3 regions of the Micromonospora sp. NPDC005413 genome follow, and region 2 is predicted to be linked to each of the others. Evidence: riboswitches for the same ligand, from Rfam matches in the RefSeq annotation. Region 2 holds a riboswitch; each other region holds the start of a gene.
The links. Region 2 has a riboswitch for cobalamin ahead of ABZS37_RS27925 (ribonucleoside-diphosphate reductase subunit alpha). Riboswitches for the same ligand answer to the same signal wherever they lie in the genome.

Region 1 (6,213 bases), on a different contig from region 2:
CTCCAGGCCACAGCGATACACGAGTGCCCGCCAACCCAACGGCACACCTCTGGACGCGACCCGCCGGTCAGGGCTGGTACTGGCTGCGGGTGCGGGGCAGCCACTGGGGGTGCTGGTCGCGCAGGTAGCGGATCAGTCCCTCGCGTAGGTCGCAGCGCAGGTCCCAGCCGCTGGCGCCGTCAGCAGCCGAGGCCTGCACCTGGATGACCACGGTCTGCGGGGTGACGTCGACCATCTGGAGCACCCACTGGTCTCGATCCCACAGCGGTGAGGACTCGACCAGTCGGCGTGCCTCCCGGCGCAGGTCGTCCAGGTCGGCGGTGTGGTCGACATGTAGCTGGATCTTGCCGATCACCCGCGACTCGTTCCGGGTCCAGTTCTGGAACGGCCGCTCCGTGAAGTACGTGGTCGGCAGGATGAGCATCCGTTCGTCCCAGAGCCGGATCACCACGTTGGTCAGCTTCACCTCCTCGACCCGGCCCCATTCGCCGTCCACCACCAGCACGTCGCCGACGTGCAGCCCGTCGGCGAAGGCGACCTGGATGCCGGAGAACGCGTTGGCGAGCGCGGTTCGGGCGGAAAGGCCGATCACCGCGCCGACCACCCCGGCCGAGGTCAGAATGGAGACGCCGAAGAGGCGTACCGGCCGGAAGGTGATCAGGATCAGACCGACCGCGACGATCGTGACCACGGCGACGGTGAGCCGCCGCACCGGGCGGATCTGGGTCCGGGCCCGCCGGACCCGCCGGCTCGTGACCGGATCGCTCGGCAGCCGGCTGAACACGACCGCTTCGGCAACGTTCAATGCCTTGATCACCAGCCACGCACCGACGGCGACCAGGACCAGCAGGATGGCGTGCCGCAGATAACGCTGCCACCCGGCCGGTCCGGGCGGCAGCGCGTAGAACAGCCCCCCGACCAGCAGGACCGCGGCCGCCGGGCGGCGGCAGGTGCGCCGCAGCGGCTCCAGCAGCCACTTGTAGCGGCCATGGGCAACCCGGTTCACCAGCACGCCGGAGACCAGGTCCACGACCACGGCCGCCGCCAGCGCGGCCAACACGATCAACGCGGTACGCATCAGAAGCTGTTCACCGTGATCCCGATGCCGCCCCTCCCGGGCTCGCGACCGCACTCCCCGCGTTCAGGGTGTCATCCGATCCGGTGGCAGGCGGCGGATATCGGGAATGCCAGACGGCCGTGACCGACGTCCGGCGGCTGCCGAACGAGACGGTAGGCCTGCCCGCAGGCTTTCTGCGAGCCGGCGCAGGATGCGTGATCGGCTGCCTATGGCCGAGCACCAAGTTGTTTGGGTCGCGCTGCTCGCAGCATGGCTGGTGATTTCAGGGTCAGGGGTTGCCGGTCATCACCGTGACAAGGTCCGCCTGGCATCGATGCCGGTTGGTAGTCCGCGCCGCGCCGGGGCCGCGCCCGCCGGGAGGCCGGCTGACGGTACGCCCCGGCGCCATTGCCTGTCAGCGGCCCTGGAGGCGCTTCACGTTGTCGCCGAAGGTCCACCCCTTCGACCCGTCCCAGTTCGCCGACCAGGTCATCAGGCCCTTGATACCGGGCACGGAGTTCCACGCCTGCGTGACCAACGACGTCGACATGTAGCCACCGCCCGCCCCGTTCTGCGCGGGCAGGCCCGGGACCTGCTTGTCGTACGGCACGCGGATGGTGGTGCCCTGGATGGTGAGGCCGTTGTTCAGGCACTGCGTCTGCACCGTGAAGCCCTGCACGGTGCCCGCCGGGTACGAGTCGCCGGCGCAGCCGTACATGCTGCCGTTGTAGTACTGCATGTTCAGCCACCAGAGCCGGCCGTTGTCCACGTACTTCTTGATGATCGGCAGGTACGAACCCCAGATCGAGCCGTAGACCACACTGCCGCCGGTGACGTAGGCCGTCTCCGGTGCCATGGTCAAGCCGAAGTTCGACGGCATCCGGGCCAGCACTCCGTCGATGATCCGGATCAGGTTTGCCTGCGACGTCGACAGGGTGTTGATGTTGCCGCTGCCGGTCAGGCCAGTCTCGATGTCGATGTCGATGCCGTCGAAGTGGTAGGCCGTCAGGATCGGCACGATCGTCGCGATGAACCGGTCGGCGACCGCGCTGGAGCTCAGGTCGATGCCCGCTGCGGCCCCACCGATCGACATCAGGATGGTGGCGCCGGCCGCTTTGGCCTGGCACATCTCGGCCGGGGTGGCCACCTTGACGCCAGCGTCCATGCCGTTCTCCCAGAGGACCGTGCCGTCCGAGCGGATCACCGGGAACGCTGCGTTGATCACGTTGTAGCCGTGCTGGTTGAGCCGGCTGTCGGTGATCGGGATCCAGCCGAGGCCGGGGTGTACGCCGTTGGAGGCGCCGTCCCAGTTCTCCCAGTAGCCCTGCAACACCTTGCCGGCGGGCCGCGACTTCACCGCGCAGGTCCCACCGGTTGGCGGCGGCGTGGTGGGGGGAGGTGTGGTCGGTGGTGGCGTGGTGGGCGGCGGGGTCGTCGGTGGTGGCGTGGTGGGCGGCGGAGTGCTTCCCGAGCATGCGCCCAGGTCGCGCCACAGCGACGGGGTCGCGGCGGGGTTCCAGCCGGCGCCGGGGTGCGCGGTGTGGGTGACGAGAGCCTGGTAGAGCCGGCCGCCGTAGGTGACCTGGGCGCCCGCCTGGTAGGTGGGGCCCTCGGCCCAGGCCGGGGCGGTGCAGGCGACCATCGGGATGGCGTTGGCCGAGGACACGGCCGCCATGCTGCTGGGGACGAAGGCGACGGCGGCCGTGACGGTCATCGCCGCCCCGGCCAGCACTGCGAAAAATCGACGGCTTCTCATGGCTCACTCCCCAGGCTTCGGCGACCCGCGACCTCCACACATATTGACGTCCGTGAAGTTTAATATCAAGGGTTGTTTACAGATCCCGGGAAGTTGGGGGAGTGCGGAGGTCGGTAGCCGTAGACGTCCGATAGTCCGGGCACGCGTGCTCGCGACGATGCCGTTTGGCGCCTTCGCGCCGGTCACCCGGTCGTCCAACGATCGTGGTGGATCACCGACGACACCGGGCGTCGCTGGCGCCAGCCGTGCCGCTCCAGGTCCGGCGTCTGCTCCAGTTGGGTGACCGGGCCGAGGCAGAGCCACGCCACTGGGCGAACGGTGGCCGGAATGCCGAGCAGGTCGCGCAGGAACGGCTCCCGGTAGAACGAGACCCAACCGACTCCGAGCTGCTCGGCGGTCGCGGCCAGCCACAGGTTCTGGATCGCCAGACAGACCGAGTAGAGGCCGGCGTCGGCGATCGCGTGACGACCGAGCACGGCCGGTCCACCCCGCTCCGGGTCGTACGTAACCACGACCGACAACGTCGACTCGCGTACGCCATCGATTTTGATCCGGGCGAAGCGTTCCGCCGCCGCGCAGTCAAGTGTGGCCGCGAAGGTGTCCCGTTCCCGCTCCACGTGCCGGTGGAATTCCTGCCGCAGCTCAGGATCGCGGACCAGGATGAAGTCCCAGGGTTGGGAGAGACCGACGCTCGGCGCGGCGTGCGCCGCCGTGAGGATCCGGTGCAACGTGTCGTCGGGGATCGGCGCCCCGGTGAACTGGGCACGTACGTCCCGGCGGCGGTGGATGGTCTCGTAGAGTCCGGTGTTCAAGGCAGGCTCCCGCTGCGCTCGTGCCCCTGGCGGGGCCGATGACGCGAGGCCGGTCTTCGGACTCCCGGATCTACGCTGGTCACCCGCCTTCCCAGCCCCTCAGGGCCAGTGGCTGCGTCTGGTACGCGTAGGTGGCAACTCCCCGGTCACCGCGGCGGGCCCGTGCCGGACTCACACCGGCTTCCCGATTCTCCCCACTCGCGCGGGGCACCTCGCAACGTTTGTGCCACCGAGCACCATAGTGGCCCGGACGATGACCCTGAGCGGCGGATCACCGACGACGGCGGGCCATCCACTGCCAGATGTGGGTGCCGTTGCGGCTCGGGTCGTTGCGGGCCACGTAGATCCAGGACCAGTGACCGGGGAACTGGTAGCCGTTCCAGACAACGTGGTCGTACAGGGTGATCAGTGATCCCGGGATGAGGTCATGGGCGTGGATCGTGTTGGTCTCGGGTGGCACGGTGTCGTCGTCGCGCGAGGTGACCAGCCAGGTCGGGGTGTGGATCCTCGCCAGCTCCGCGTCGGTGATCAGCGGCGGGCCCTCCCCGTCGAGCGGCTCGACGACGCCGCAGATCGGCACCGACGCGGCGAACAGGTCGGGATAGGCGACGGTCATCTCCAGGGACATGTAGCCGCCGTTGCTGCAACCGGCCACGTAGATCCGGTCGGGGTCGACACGCTTGCGGCGCACGAGGTCCTCGACGATCTCGCGGATCAGCGGGGCGAACCGGGGGCCGTCCTCCATCCAGTAGGAGGTGCTCTGCGGAGCGACGACGTACGCGCCGGAGAAGATCCGTTGAGCCTCCGGGGTGGCGAAGCCCAACGCGCCGCGGTTGGCGCGCAGCGTGGTCTCGTTGTCGTAGTAGTCGTCGGGCAGTGCGGCACCCTCGCCGCCGCCGTGCAGCCAGAGGATCAGCGGCAGCCGACCGAGGCGGGGCGAACGCTCCGGGGAGTACAACCGGTACTTCAGGCCCGAGCCCGAGACGTGGTGGCTGAAGGCGTCCACCTCGGGGTTCGACAGCCGCCCCTGCACGAAGCGAGTGATGGTGACCGGCGGGCCGTGGCGCCGGACGAGCGGGGTGTTCTGCCTGATGGTGTAGACGAGGTCCAGCCGGACGTTGCGGCCCCTGCTCACGATGTAGCCGAGGGTGCCACCGCCGAGTTGGCCTTCGGCGTAGCTCAGCTCCAGCACGATGTTTCCGTGGCGGTCGAGCCGGGCCGCGGTCACCGTGCGGTCCAGGTCGTACTCGCTGAAGATCAGATCGCCGGGAGCGATCGGGATCGGGCTGGTGGCCTTGGCATGCACGGTGAACGTGCCGGGGGTGAGCCCGGCGGTGTCGATCGGCCCGAGCCGGCCGGTGTCGAGAGTGACCGAGGTGACCTGCTCACCGCCGTCGAGCGTTCTCGCGTCGAGGGTGAAGCTCACGCTGGTGGGGTGGTGGCCACCGGCGTGGGCGGCGGGGCCGGGCATCGCCAGGCCGATGGCGGCACCGGCGCCACCGGCCAGGACGGTGCGGCGAGTGACAGACGTGGACATGCGGGCCCCCGGTACCTTGCGAGGTAGACGTTGATCGATGAAATTTCAACCTAGCGCCGCAGAGATCCGCTGGCAACCGGTGCCGCCACGGGTGATCAGGGCGCCGGAGGCCGTTGGAGCCACCGCGAGGACTCCCTGCCTGATCGCAGTCGCCGCGCTCATTCCGTTCTACTGGCTACCGATCAACGGCGAGGTCGCCAGATCAGGCGTACCCGCGCTGACCTCCGACGACGGTCCTCCACAAACCTGGCCCTGTCGTAGTGCCAGGGTTGGCGGTTGTCTGTACGGCCAGGACGGCCCGCAGTGACCACTCACCGCCCGATCAAGCCGGCCTGGACGTGCGGCGGCTGTGCGGGGGAGTGGCCATGCCAGACCCGGCGCCGAGTCACGTCCCCTGGGAATGTGTGTTCTTCGACCTCGACCCATGGTCGAACGCCCTCGGTCACCGGCGGCGGACATGGCACGATGGCCGTGTCCTGCGCCGCCGGTGGCCGGGCACGACACTGATGGAGTCGGGATGTCAGAACTGGCCGGCACGCCGGTGCCAGGGTTGGCGAAACTGTGGACGCACGATCCGGTCACCGCCGGCCCGTATCGGCTGGTCGGCCGGCTGGGCGCGGGTGGGCAGGGGGTCGTCTATCTCGGTGAGGACGACGTCGGTGACCGGGTCGCGGTCAAGATGGTCAACGTCGATCTGAGTGATCCACGGGCGCGGTCGCAGTTCGTGAAGGAGATCGCCGCCGCACGCCGGGTCGCTCCGTTCTGCACCGCGCAGGTGCTCTTCGCCGAGGTGGGCGGCGAGCGGCCCTACGTGGTCAGTGAGTTCATCGAGGGCCTGACCCTGCACCGGCACGTCCGCGAGCGTGGCCCGGTGACCGGTAACGCCCTGCACCGGCTCGCGGTCGGCACCGTCACCGCGCTCGCCGCGATCCACAGTGCCGGGGTGGTGCACTGCGATCTGAAGCCGGACAACGTGGTGCTGGGCGAGGACGGTCCTCGGGTGATCGACTTTGGCATCGCCCGCGCGTTGGGCGTCACCGAGACGGCGTCC
Region 2 (6,213 bases):
CGGGCGACAGCGTCGAGGTCCGCTCTGCCGGCTCCGCGCCGGCCGAGACGGTCAACCCCGCCGCCGTGCGTGCCATGCGGGAGGTCGGCATCGACATCACCGACCAGACCCCAAAGCTCCTGGAGTACGCGACCGCGGAGTCCTCTGACGTCATCGTGACGATGGGCTGCGGCGACACCTGTCCGGTCTTTCCTGGCAAGCGCTACGAGGACTGGAAGCTCGATGACCCGGCCGGCAAGGGCGTCGAGGCCGTCCGCCCGATCCGCGACGAGATCCGGGCGCGGGTGGAGAGGCTCCTCGCCGAACTGCACGCTTCCCCCGCTGCCGGAGAGTCGGCAGCGGGGGCGCGAACGCCAGCAGCATGACGGCCGGGCTCCCCCACAGGGGAGCCCGGCCGTCCGCTGGTCAGCAGTACAGGTTGGCCCCGGCGGCGACGCCGAGGATGCCGACGAACTGCTGGTACTTCGTGACGCGGCTCTGCACCTGGCCGGAGTTGCCACCGTTGCACTCGATCGAGCCGTTGATGCTGCGGATGGTCTCACCGAACCCGGCGCCGTTGACCATCGCGTTGTGGGGGGTCATGGTGCCCGGCCCGGTCTGGGTCATCCAGTACCAGATGGCGGTCTTCCAGGCCACCGAGGCGTCGGTCTGCACCAGCCACGGGTTGGTCAGCAGGGGCAGCCCGAGGGCGTTCCCGGCGGCGTTGTAGTTGAAGTTCCAGCTGAGCTGGATCGGCCCCCGACCGTAGTAGGCGGCCTGGCCGGCGGGGCAGCCGTAGGGCTGACCCGAGTCGCAGTAGTGCGGATAGTTCGCGGTGTTCTGCTCCACGATGTGGACGAGCCCACCGGTCTCGTGGTGCGCGTTCGCCAGGAAGGCCGCGGCCTCCTGGCGCTGGACGGTGGCACTGCCGCTCCTGGTGAACGCCGAGTAGGCGCTGAGTGCCGCGACCAGCCCGGAGTACGTGTAGAAGGAGTTGCGACCCGGGAACATCTGGTTGAACTGGGCCTCGGTCACCACGAAGCCGCCGGGGTTGGTGGGCGGCGGGGTGGTGGGCGGTTGACCGCCGCAGGCATAGGGCTCCCAGTACCAGGTGCTGATGATGGGGTCGTAGCCCGGGTTGTCGTGCTCGGCGATGTAGTACTGGCCGTTGGTGTAGCGCACGATGCTTCCCGTGGCGTACCAGGTGCCGGCGGTCCAGTTCGGATAGTTGCAGGCGCCCGTGGGCGGCGGCGTGGTGCCACCTCCGCAGGAGCCCAGGTCCTGCCAGACGCCGGTGGTCCCCGGCGGAGCCTCGTTCTGGGTCCACCACTGCGCCTGGTAGTTGCGGCCGTTGTGAGAGACCTGGGCCCCTCCGGTGTAGACGGCCGACGATTGCCAGGATGCCGCACAGGCCGCGGCCGACGCCGGGGTCGACGGCAGGACCGCCAACAGGCCGCCGGCGACCGTCAGTGCCACGAGCGCGGCCAGGGCGCGCAGTCTCGACATAGTCACTCCTTCCCTGGGATTTCGAGCGTCAGATCGACGGGAGTGACTGTAACACCATCTGTTCACAATCTTTACTATTAGGTGGACTAGAAGTCGTCGTCGAAGGCGACCGTGCCGGTCACGCCGACCTGGTACGCCGACACCCGCCGCTCGAAGAAGTTGGACAGCTCCTGCACGTCCTGCAGTTCCATGAACGCGAACGGGTTGCTCGACCCGTAGTGCGGCGCGATGCCGAGCTGGGCGAGGCGACGGTCGGCGACGTGCTGGAGGTACTCCCGCATGTCGGTCAACGTCAGGCCGGGCACGCCGTGGCCCACCAGGTCCTCCGCGAACTGCACCTCACACTCGACGGCCTCGGTGAGCATCTGCCGAACCTGGTCGGCGAGGTCGTCGTCGAACAGGTCCGGCTCCTCGCCCCGAACGGTGTCGACGACGTCGAACGCGAACGCCATGTGCATGGACTCGTCGCGGAACACCCAGTTGGTGCCGGAGGCCAGACCGTGCAGCAGGCCACGGGAGCGCAGGAAGTAGACGTACGCGAACGCGCCGTAGAAGAACAGCCCCTCGATGCAGGCGGCGAAGCAGATCAGGTTGAGCAGGAACGTCCGCCGGTCCTCCCGGGACCGCAGCTCTCGCAGCTCGCTCAGGGAGTCGATCCAGCGGAAGCAGAACTCGGCCTTGCGACGGATCGAGGGGATGTTCTCGATGGCCGCGAAGGCGGCGAACCGCTCGGTCTCGTCGGGCACGTACGTGTCGAGCAGGTTCAGATAGAACTGGACGTGCACAGCCTCCTCGAACAGCTGCCGGGACAGGTAGAGGCGACCCTCGGGGCTGTTGACGTGCTGGTACAGGTTGAGCACCAGGTTGTTGGCGACGATCGTGTCGCCGGTGGCGAAGAACGCCACCAAGCGGCTGACCAGGTGCCGCTCGGCCGGCGACAGCTTGTCGAGGTCGGCGAGGTCGGCGTGCAGGTCGACCTCCTCGACCGTCCAGGTGTTACGGATGGCGTCGCGGAACCGGTCGAAGAAGTGCGGGTAGCGCATCGGGCGGAGGGTGAGGTCCATCCCGGGGTCGAGCAGCATGTGCGTGGTCCTCGTGTCGGCGGTGGTGTCGGCGGTGGTCACTGGCAGGCCTCGCACGACTCGGGGTTCTCCAGCGAGCAGGCCAGCGTCTCGGCGTCCGACGGCGCGACAACCGCGACGGTGGCCTGCTGGATCCGCGTGGCGGGGCGCGAGCGCAGGTAGTAGGTGGTCTTCAGCCCGGCCTTCCAGGCGTACAGGTACATCGAGGAGAGCTTGCCGATGGTGGGCGAGGCCAGGAACAGGTTCAGCGACTGGGACTGGTCGATGAACGGGGCTCGGGCGGCGGCCAGGTCGATCAGCGCACGCTGCGGCAGCTCCCACGCGGTGCGGAACAACTCCCGGACGCCGGGCGGCAGCTCCGCGATGTCCTGCACCGATCCCTCCGCCCGCTTGATCGCCGACCGGATGCGGTCGGTCCACAGGCCACGAGCCTTCAGCTCGCGTACCAGAGCGGTGTTGACCTGGAGGAACTCCCCCGACAGGGTCTCGCGCTTGAACAGGTTGGACACCTGCGGCTCGATGCACTCGTAGCACCCGGCGATCGAGGCGATGGTCGCGGTCGGGGCGACCGCCACCAGCAGCGAGTTGCGCAGCCCGTACTCCTCGATCTGCTGCCGCAGCGCGGCCCAGCGCGCGGTCTGCGTGCCCTCGACACCCCACAGGTCGGGCTGAAGCTGGCCTCGCGCGACCCGGGTCTGTCCGTACGCCGGGTGCGCGCCGAAGCGGCGCGCCAGGTCGGCGGAGGTCTCCAACGCGGTCAGGTACAGCTCCTCGCTGATCCGGGTGGACAGCTCCCGCGCTGCCGGGGAGTCGAACGGCAGTCGCAGCGCGAAGAACACGTCCTGCAGGCCCATCAGCCCGAGCCCGACCGGCCGCCAGCGGGGATTGCTCGCCTCCGCCTGCGGGGTTGGGTAGTAGTTGATGTCGATGACCCGGTCGAGGAACGTCACGGCGGTGCGGATCGTGGCGCGCAGGCGCTCCCAGTCGATGCCGGCGTCGGTGAGGTGGGCGGCGACGTTCACCGAGCCCAGGTTGCACACCGCGGTCTCGGCGTCGCTGGACACCTCGATGATCTCGGTGCAGAGGTTGGACAGGTGCACCACGTTGCCCGGCTCGGCCGTCTGGTTGCACAGGCGGTTGGCGGCGTCCTTGAAGGTCATCCACCCGTTGCCGGTCTGGGCGAGGGTGCGCATCATCTTCCCGTACAGCTCCCGCGCCGGGACCTGCCGCACGTAGCGACCCTGCGCCTCGGCCTCCCGGTACGCGGCGTCGAACCGCTCCCCCCACAGGTCGGGCAGCTCCGGAACCTCGTGCGGGTCGAACAGCGACCACAGCTCGTCGGCCTCGACCCGGCGCATGAACTCGTCCGGGATCCAGTTGGCCAGGTTCAGGTTGTGGGTACGCCGGGCGTCCTCGCCGGTGTTGTCCCGCAGTTGCAGGAACTCCTCGATGTCCGGGTGCCACGGCTCCAGGTAGACGCAGGCCGCGCCCTTGCGTCGACCGCCCTGGTTGACCGCGGCGACGCTCGCGTCCAGCGTGCGCAACCAGGGCACGATCCCGTTGGACTGCCCGTTGGTGCCGCGGATCAGCGCGCCCCGGGATCGAACCCGGGAGTACGCGATGCCGATGCCACCGGCGAACTTCGACAGGTTGGCGACCTGCGCGTACCGCTGGTAGATCGAGTCCAGCTCGTCGCGCGGCGAGTCGACCAGATAGCAGGAGGACATCTGGGTGTGCCGGGTCCCGGAGTTGAACAGCGTCGGTGAGCTGGGCAGGTACGCCAGGCTGGACATCAGCCGGTAGAAGTCGACCGCCTCGTCGGGCGTACGGGACAACCCGCAGGCCACCCGCAGCAGCCAGTACTGCGGGGTCTCCAGCACCAGCCGGCTGGTGGGGTGGCGCAACAGGTACCGGTCGTACACCGTGCGCAGGCCGAAGTACTCGAACCTCCGGTCGCCGTCCGGGTCGATGGCGTCGTCGAGCATCGTGGCGTGCGCGGCGACGAAGGCGGCAGTGTCGTCACCGATCAGGCCCTCGGCGTGGCCGATCCGGATCGCCGCGCTGAACGAGGTGACGCCCTGCCGACGCACCTCCTTCTCGACGTAACCGGCCAGCAGCCGGGCGGCGAGGCGCGAGTACTGCGGTTCCTCGCCGATCATCTCGGCCGCGGTCTGGATGGACAGCCGGTCCAGCTCGGCCGTCGTCGCGCCGTCGTACAGGCCGCTGATCGTGCGGGTGGCCACGCGCATCGGGTCGACGTCGGCGAGGTCGTCGGCCCACCGCTCGACGGCCCGGACGATCTTGTTCACGTCCACGGACTCGGTGGCGCCGTTGCGCTTGCGGACCTGCATCGGCGTCCGCCGCGGGGCCGCCTCGCCGCTGGCCGGGACTACCTCGGTGACTGTCACCACTCACTCCTCGCGAGTTCGAGACCTGATGGCCCTCGGACGCGAGGAGAAGACGGACACCGGCGGACGCCACGCCGGTCAGGCGTGGGTCAGGTGGCGTCAGCCGTCCCACGCGGCCTCGGACCGCCGCCCACCCGGGTACGGGTGCGCGGCGCGCTGGCAGGTCTTCGGACTCGCGGGCACGACCGGGCTCGCCGATCTCCTACTGGCCGTCGCTTCCCAGGCCCATTGGTGGCCCAGTGCTCATGACGGCGGTCGTTCCCACTCACCGCTGCGGGACAGTCCCGGATTTTCACCGGGTTCCCTCTTGCCTCGACCACTCGGGATGAGCGGCCGAACCAGCTGCGCTCGACACCATATATAGGGACGCTGCGGTTGTCACACCCCACATGTCGGTCCCGGGCGTGTCGGTGGCGGGCTGGTGACGACCGTCACCGGTCCCCGGCCGGCGGGTCAGTTCGCGACGGCGACCGGCTCCGGGGCACGCGAGCGTCGCTCGGCCGCGAAGCTGACACCCGCGAGGCCCAGCCCGAGAATCGCAAGGGCCACGCCCACCCAGGCCGGCGCGAGGTAGCCGAAGCCCGCGGCGATGGCAACGCTGCCCAGAGCGGCGCCGAGGCTGTTCGCGATGTTCATGGCGGACTGGTTCATCGCCGCACCCATCAACTGCGCACCCGGCGCCACCGTGATCAGGCGCGCCTGTAGGACCGGCCCCAGGTAGAGGCTGGTCGCGCCCACCAGGAACGCGCCCACGAACAGGCCGACGCGGTTCGACGCGACGAGGCTGAAGACGGCGATGCTCACGATCATGGCGACGAAACCGACGATCATGCTCCGGCGCAGGTCCCGGTCCGCGAGCCAACCACCCAGGGCATTGCCGACGGTCATGCCCAGGCCCACCGCGACCAGCACCCACGGGACCGTCGCGGCCGAGAGGCCGGCGACGTCGGTGGTGACCGGTGCGATGTAGGTGTTGACCGCGAAGAACCCGGCGAAGCCCACCGCCCCGACGGCCGCGACGAGCCACACCTGCGAGGTCCGCAGCGCCCTCAACTCGGCGGCCGGGGATGCGTCGACCGCCGCGACGACCTCCGGGACGACCGCCAGAACCGCCAACAGGGTGAGCACGAACACCCCGGCGATGACCAGGTACGCCGTACGCCAACCGGCCGCCTGCCCGAGCCGCGTGATCAGGGGTACGCCCACGACGTTGCTCACGGTCAGGCCACTGAGCACGG
Region 3 (6,213 bases), on a different contig from region 2:
GGAGAGGTCGCGCAACTCCCGTTCGAGGTCACCCATGCCGGACCTCCTCGCGGTCGAGCATGCCGCGGAGCTTCGCCAGTGCCCGGGATGTCCTCGACTTCACCGTGCCCCGGGGCCAGCCCAGTGCCGCCACCGTCTCCTCCTCGGTGAGATCGAGGAAGAATCGGCAGACGATCACCTCGCGGTCCCGCACCGGCAGTTGACGCAGGGCCTCCACCAGCGCGGCGCGCCGCTCCCCGGCGAGGACCGCGTCGACCGCTCCGTCCTCGGCGATCTCCGCCGTTGGATCCGCCGCCGCGGCCCGCAGGACGAGCCCGTCCCGCCGGCCGCGGGACCGGTGCAGGTTGCGGGTCTCGTTGGCGACGATCGCGAGCAGCCAGGATCGGAAGGACGACTCGCCCCGATAACGGGACAACTTGCGGTACGCCTTCACAAACGCCTCCTGGATGACGTCCTCGCAGTCCGAGCCCGCGCCGAGCAGCACCGCCGTCCGGTGCGCGGACGCGGTGTGCCGGGCGACCAGGAGGTCGTACGCCTCCAGGTCACCTGCCCGGGCGCGGGTGACGAGCGCGTCGTCGTCCAGGGGAGCCTCCGTTCGGATCACACTCATGACACCGCCCACGCGCCACGGGTTCCACCCGTGGTTCTTTCGGACCGGGTCAGCTCCCTCCCATCCGACGTGCAGGGTATTGCCAGGATTCGGTGCTGCACTGGAGGGGCGTCGAGGAGAGGGGCTGGGCATGAGCTGGTTCAATCGCCGGTCGCGGGGTGCCGAGGCGACCCCGACGAAGCTGGACCGGGAGGCGACCCGCGACGACCTCGCGGCGCTGGAGGAATTCGTCGCCACTCGGCAGGGAGTGGAGTTCTACCTGGAGCCGGAGACCACCGCGACGGACACCACCGTGATGGCGATCGCCCACGACGGCGAGTGGATCCGCCGCCGTACCGGCACGCCGCGCGCCGCCGGCACCATCGCCCGCAAGCACGCGGTGCCGCTGTACGAGGCGGCGCGCACCGGCTACCCGGAACGGATGCGGGTGTGGAATCGCGCCCACCCGGAACGCCACGCCCGCTGAACGCTGCGCCCGTTGGGTGCCGCACCGCCCTTGCGCTCAGGCGTCGTCGACGGCTGAGTGGGCCTGCTCCAGCGTCATCGGCTCGGCGTGGCTGGAGACGTACCAGCCGTACTCGTCATCGAGCAGTCGCCGGACCAGCGCCAGGTCGAGGCCGTCCTCGGGTCGGCGCAGGTGTGCCGGCGGCGGGTAGAAGCAGTCACCCAGCAGCATGACCCCTGAGTCGGGCACCAGCACCACGGTCGAGTCCGGTGCGTGCCCGCCGCCGACGTGGCGCAGCCGCACCCCGACCGGCACCTCGTCCGCGTCGGTGAACGTCCGGGTGGGCGGCAGAATGGCGAAGTCGTCCCACGAGTCCATGGCGAGTGCCCGGGCGCGAAAGCTCGGGCCGAGGCGCGGGTCGGCGCGTACCTGCTCGCGCAGGTAACGGTGACTCCACGGCCGAGCGGCCTCGGCGCGTAGCAGCGGCACGGCCGCCTCGTGCCCGATGATCTCCACCTCGGGCCAGGCGCAGGCGCCCCAGACGTGGTCCCAGTGATGGTGGGTGTAGACCAGCCAGCGCGGCTCCGGCAGCCCGGCGTCGGCGAGCGCGGCCCGGATCTCGGCGGCGTGCGCGGGGCTCTGCCCGGCGTCGATCATCACACTGCCGCGCTCGTCGGCGACCACCGCGACGCCGGCCTGGACCGCGTCCGGATCCGGATCGCCTGGGCAGAGCCAGACCTGGCCGGCGAGGTGACGGAACTGCATGGCGACGATGGTGATCGACCCCCGAGATTGATGGCCGACGCTGGTCCGGCGATCACCGATCCTAGGTGCCGGGGCCGGGAGCCACTGTCCCGCCGGGTGATCGGGGCAGGCCAGGGCATGCGTGCGGGCGCTTCGTTCTGCTTACGCGGGTGCACCGAATAGACGTCGGCACTGTTGCGTCGGGTGAAGCAGAGCAAAGGATCGGCCGCATTGACCCAGGGCATTGCGATCCTGGTTTTCACCCGCGAGCCAATCGTCAAACCTCGATGAATTGCACCCACCCGACGGTGTCGGGGTCGGCGTTGACCGGCGGCGCGGCGGTGTGGCAGCATTCGCGGCCTGACGGCAGTGAAGGAAGTCGGTGTGAATCCGACGCGGTCCCGCCACTGTCACCGGGGAGCGATCCCCCCTCGTGAGTCACGGCCGTGTGTCTGCGGTTGGAAGGCCGGGGGAGAGCGTCGATCCGGAAGCCAGGATACTTCGGCCGTCGGGACGTACCCCAGGGCGTGGACACCCGAGGAGGACCCGATGACGCACGGCGTCTCATTCATCGACGAGCATCGTCATGAACCGCACGGTGGGCGCTTCGCCGTGCCCGCGACCGGCGGCACCCGCATGCTCCGAACCGGCCGCGTCGGTGTGCTCCGAGCCGGCCGAGTCGGCCACCGATACCGCTGAGCTGACCGCCCGGCGCTGACCGTCCCCGACGCCCGCGTCGGTGAGTCGTCCGCCCGGCCGTCGTACCGGCTGACGCCGCGCCCACTCGCATCGTCCCGGTCACCCCCGTGGTGACCAGGGCGTCATCTCTCGGAGCCTGCCGTGCGCATCCTGCTGCTCTCCACCGCCGACACCGACCTGCTGGCCGCCCGCGCCAGCGACGCCGACTACCGGCTGGCCAACCCCGCGCGGGTCCCCGCCGACGAGGTCCCCGCCCTGCTCGACGGGGTCGACCTCGTCGTCGTACGCCTGCTCGGGGGTCGTCAGGCGTGGCCGGACGGCCTCGCGGTGGTGCTCGCCACCGGCGTGCCGACGGTCGTGCTCGGCGGCGAGGCGCTACCCGACGCCGAGCTGATGGCCATCTCCACCGTGCCGTCCGGGGTCGTCACCCAGGCGCTGGCGTATCTGGTCGAGGGCGGGCCCGACAACCTCGGGCAGCTGGCCCGGTTCCTCTCCGACACGGTGCTGCTCACCGGCGAGGGCTTCGCCCCACCCGCACCCACCCCGGCGTACGGCGTGCACGGCGAGCACCCGGCCGAACCGGGCCGGCCCACTGTGGGGATCGTCTTCTACCGGGCGCACGCGCTGGCCGGCAACACCGGTTTCGTCGACGTGCTGGCCGAGGCGGTGCGGGCGGCCGGCGGCAACCCGCTGCCCATCTTCTGCGGCTCGCTGCGGGGGCTGACCGGGGGCGCAGGTCCGCTCGGGCTCTTCGCCCGCTGCGACGCGCTGCTGGTCACTGTGCTCGCGGCTGGCGGCGCGGTCGCCGCGGACGCCTCCGGAGGCGGTGACTCCGACGCCTGGGACGTCGGAGCGCTGGCCGCCCTGGACGTGCCGATCATCCAGGCGCTCTGCCTGACCAGCACCCGTGCGCAGTGGGCCCGCAGTGACGCCGGACTGTCCCCGTTGGACGCGGCGATGCAGGTGGCCATCCCCGAATTCGACGGCCGGATCGTCACCGTGCCGTTCTCGTTCAAGCAGATCGACGCGGACGGGCTCTCGGTCTACGCCGCCGACGAGGAGCGGGCCGCGCGGGTCGCCGGGATCGCGGTGCGCCACGCCCGGCTGCGGTACGTACCCAACGCCGACAAGCGGATCGCCGTGGTGCTCAGCTCGTACCCCACCAAGCACTCCCGGGTCGGCAACGCCGTCGGGCTGGACACCCCGGTCTCGGCGGTCCGGCTGTTCGCCGCGCTCGCCGACGCCGGCTACCACCTGGGCGACGCGCCGCTGCCCGACGACGGTGACGCGCTGATCCACGCGCTGATCGCCGCTGGCGGTCACGACGTGGAGTGGCTCACCCCGGAGCAGTTGGCCGCGGCCGAGGCCCGGGTGCCCGGGCAGACGTACCGGCGCTGGTTCGACCAGGTCCCGGCAGAGCTGCGCGAGCGGATGCGGGAGCACTGGGGTGAGCCGCCGGGCGAGCTCTACACCGAGGGCGGGGACATCGCGCTCGCCGGGCTTCGCTTCGGCAACGTGGTGCTGCTGATCCAGCCGCCGCGCGGCTTCGGGGAGAACCCGATCGCCATCTACCACGACCCGGACCTGCCGCCCAGCCACCACTACCTGGCCGCGTACCGCTGGTTGGCAGCACCGGTCGCCGACGGCGGCTTCGGCGCGGACGCCGTGGTGCACCTGGGCAAGCACGGCACCCTGGAGTGGTTGCCCGGCAAGGGCCTCGGCCTCGCCGCCGACTGCGCACCCGACGCGGTCCTCGGCGACCTGCCGCTGGTCTACCCGTTCATCGTCAACGACCCCGGCGAGGGCACCCAGGCCAAGCGGCGGGCGCACGCCGTGGTGATCGACCACCTCGTGCCGCCGATGGCCCGCGCCGAAACCTACGGCGACCTGGCCAAACTGGAGCAACTGCTCGACGAGTACGCCACCGTGCAGGCCCTCGACCCTGCCAAGGTGCCGACCGTGCGGGCCCAGATCTGGGATCTGGTACGCGCCGCCGAGCTGCACCACGACCTGCACGCCGAGGCGATGCCCGACGCGGACGACTTCGACGACTTCGTGCTGCACCTCGACGGGTACCTCTGCGAGGTCAAGGACGTGCAGATCCGCGACGGGCTGCACATCCTCGCCGACGCGCCCACCGGGGAGCCACGGGTCAACCTGGTCCTCGCGGTGCTGCGCGCCCCGCAGATCTGGGGTGGTGCCCGGGCCCTGCCCGGCCTGCGGCAGGCCCTCGCCGTCGTTTACGGGCTCGACGAGCAGGCGCTGCTCGCGTCACCGGGCCAGCGACTGGCGCTGCCAACGGCGCTGACCGATGTGGTGGACGGGCCGGCCAGCACCGCCGCCGACGCCATCGACCTGATCGAGGCCCTCGCCCGGCGGTTGGTCATCGGCATGGAGACGCTCGACTGGGACGCCGAGACCGTCGACGCCGTGGTCGAAGAGGTCACCGGCCAGCCGATCCCGGACGTCGCCGCAGTGCTGCGTTTCGCCGCCACCGAGCTGGTGCCCCGGCTGGACCGGACCACCGACGAGCTGAGGAACACCCTCGGCGCGCTCGACGGGCGGTTCGTGCCGCCCGGCCCGTCCGGCTCACCCACCCGGGGCCTGGTCAACGTCCTGCCCACCGGCCGCAACTTCTACTCCGTCGACCCCAAGGCCATTCCCAGCCGCAACGCCTGGGACGTCGGGGTCGCCCTCGCCGACTCGCTGCTGGCCCGGCACCTCGCCGACACCGGGGCGTACCCCCGCTCGGTGGGTTTGACCGTGTGGGGCACCAGCGCCATGCGGACCCAGGGCGACGACATCGCCGAGGTGCTCGCGCTGCTGGGCTGCCGCCCGGTCTGGGACGACCGGTCGCGGCGCGTCACCGGCATCGAGGTGGTGCCCACCGCCGAACTGGGCAGGCCCCGCGTCGACGTCACCGTGCGCATCTCCGGCTTCTTCCGCGACGCGTTCCCGCACGTCGTGGCGCTGCTCGACGACGCAGTCCGGCGGGTCGCCGCCCTGGACGAGCCGGACGAGGAGAACTACCTGCGAGCGCACGTCGCCGCCGACCTCGCCGAGCACGGCGACGAGCGGCGGGCCACCGCCCGGATCTTCGGCTCCAAGCCCGGGGCGTACGGCGCGGGCCTGCTGCCCCTCATCGACGCCCGGACGTGGCGCAGCGACGCCGACCTGGCCGAGGTGTACGCGGTGTGGGGCGGCTACGCCTACGGCCGGGGCCTGGACGGGCGGGAGGCGCGCGCCGACATGGAACGCTCCTTCGCCCGGATCGCGGTGGCGGTGAAGAACCAGGACACCCGCGAGCACGACATCGTCGACTCCGACGACTACTTCCAGTACCACGGTGGGATGGTGGCGATGGTCCGTCACCTCACCGGCACGTCACCGCAGGCGTACGTGGGTGACTCGGCGATGCCGCACGACGTGCGTACCCGCACGCTGGGCGAGGAGACCCGGCGGGTGTTCCGGGCCCGGGTGGTCAACCCGAAGTGGATCGCCGCGATGCGCCGGCACGGCTACAAGGGCGCGTTCGAGCTGGCCGCCACCGTGGACTACCTGTTCGGCTACGACGCCACCGCCGGCGTGGTCGACGACTGGATGTACGAGCACCTGGCCGCCGCGTACCTCTTCGACGAGACCACCCGGGAGTTCCTGGAGCAGTCCAACCCGTGGGCGCTGCGCGGCATCACCGAGCGGCTGTTGGAGGCCGCCG

Region 1: another riboswitch for cobalamin. It lies ahead of bluB (5,6-dimethylbenzimidazole synthase); the one in region 2 lies ahead of ABZS37_RS27925 (ribonucleoside-diphosphate reductase subunit alpha).
Region 3: another riboswitch for cobalamin. It lies ahead of cobN (cobaltochelatase subunit CobN); the one in region 2 lies ahead of ABZS37_RS27925 (ribonucleoside-diphosphate reductase subunit alpha).

Annotation. Positions count from the first base shown of each region.
Region 1 is NZ_JBEXEV010000005.1:150,690-156,902, forward strand. Features, by position in the region: gene ABZS37_RS09745 (mechanosensitive ion channel domain-containing protein) at 68-1,078, opposite strand; gene ABZS37_RS09750 (glycosyl hydrolase family 18 protein) at 1,473-2,813, opposite strand; gene bluB (5,6-dimethylbenzimidazole synthase) at 2,996-3,625, opposite strand; cobalamin riboswitch at 3,655-3,855, opposite strand; gene ABZS37_RS09760 (PHB depolymerase family esterase) at 3,897-5,162, opposite strand; gene ABZS37_RS09765 (protein kinase) at 5,680-6,213, shown strand, end outside.
Region 2 is NZ_JBEXEV010000037.1:10,494-16,706, reverse strand. Features, by position in the region: gene ABZS37_RS27940 (arsenate reductase ArsC) at 1-365, shown strand, start outside; gene ABZS37_RS27935 (glycoside hydrolase family 19 protein) at 406-1,485, opposite strand; gene ABZS37_RS27930 (ribonucleotide-diphosphate reductase subunit beta) at 1,572-2,567, opposite strand; gene ABZS37_RS27925 (ribonucleoside-diphosphate reductase subunit alpha) at 2,606-4,918, opposite strand; cobalamin riboswitch at 5,116-5,333, opposite strand; gene ABZS37_RS27920 (MFS transporter) at 5,429-6,213, opposite strand, start outside.
Region 3 is NZ_JBEXEV010000021.1:38,303-44,515, forward strand. Features, by position in the region: gene ABZS37_RS21160 (hypothetical protein) at 1-36, opposite strand, end outside; gene ABZS37_RS21165 (RNA polymerase sigma factor) at 29-610, opposite strand; gene ABZS37_RS21170 (hypothetical protein) at 741-1,076, shown strand; gene ABZS37_RS21175 (MBL fold metallo-hydrolase) at 1,113-1,820, opposite strand; cobalamin riboswitch at 2,172-2,301, shown strand; gene cobN (cobaltochelatase subunit CobN) at 2,640-6,213, shown strand, end outside.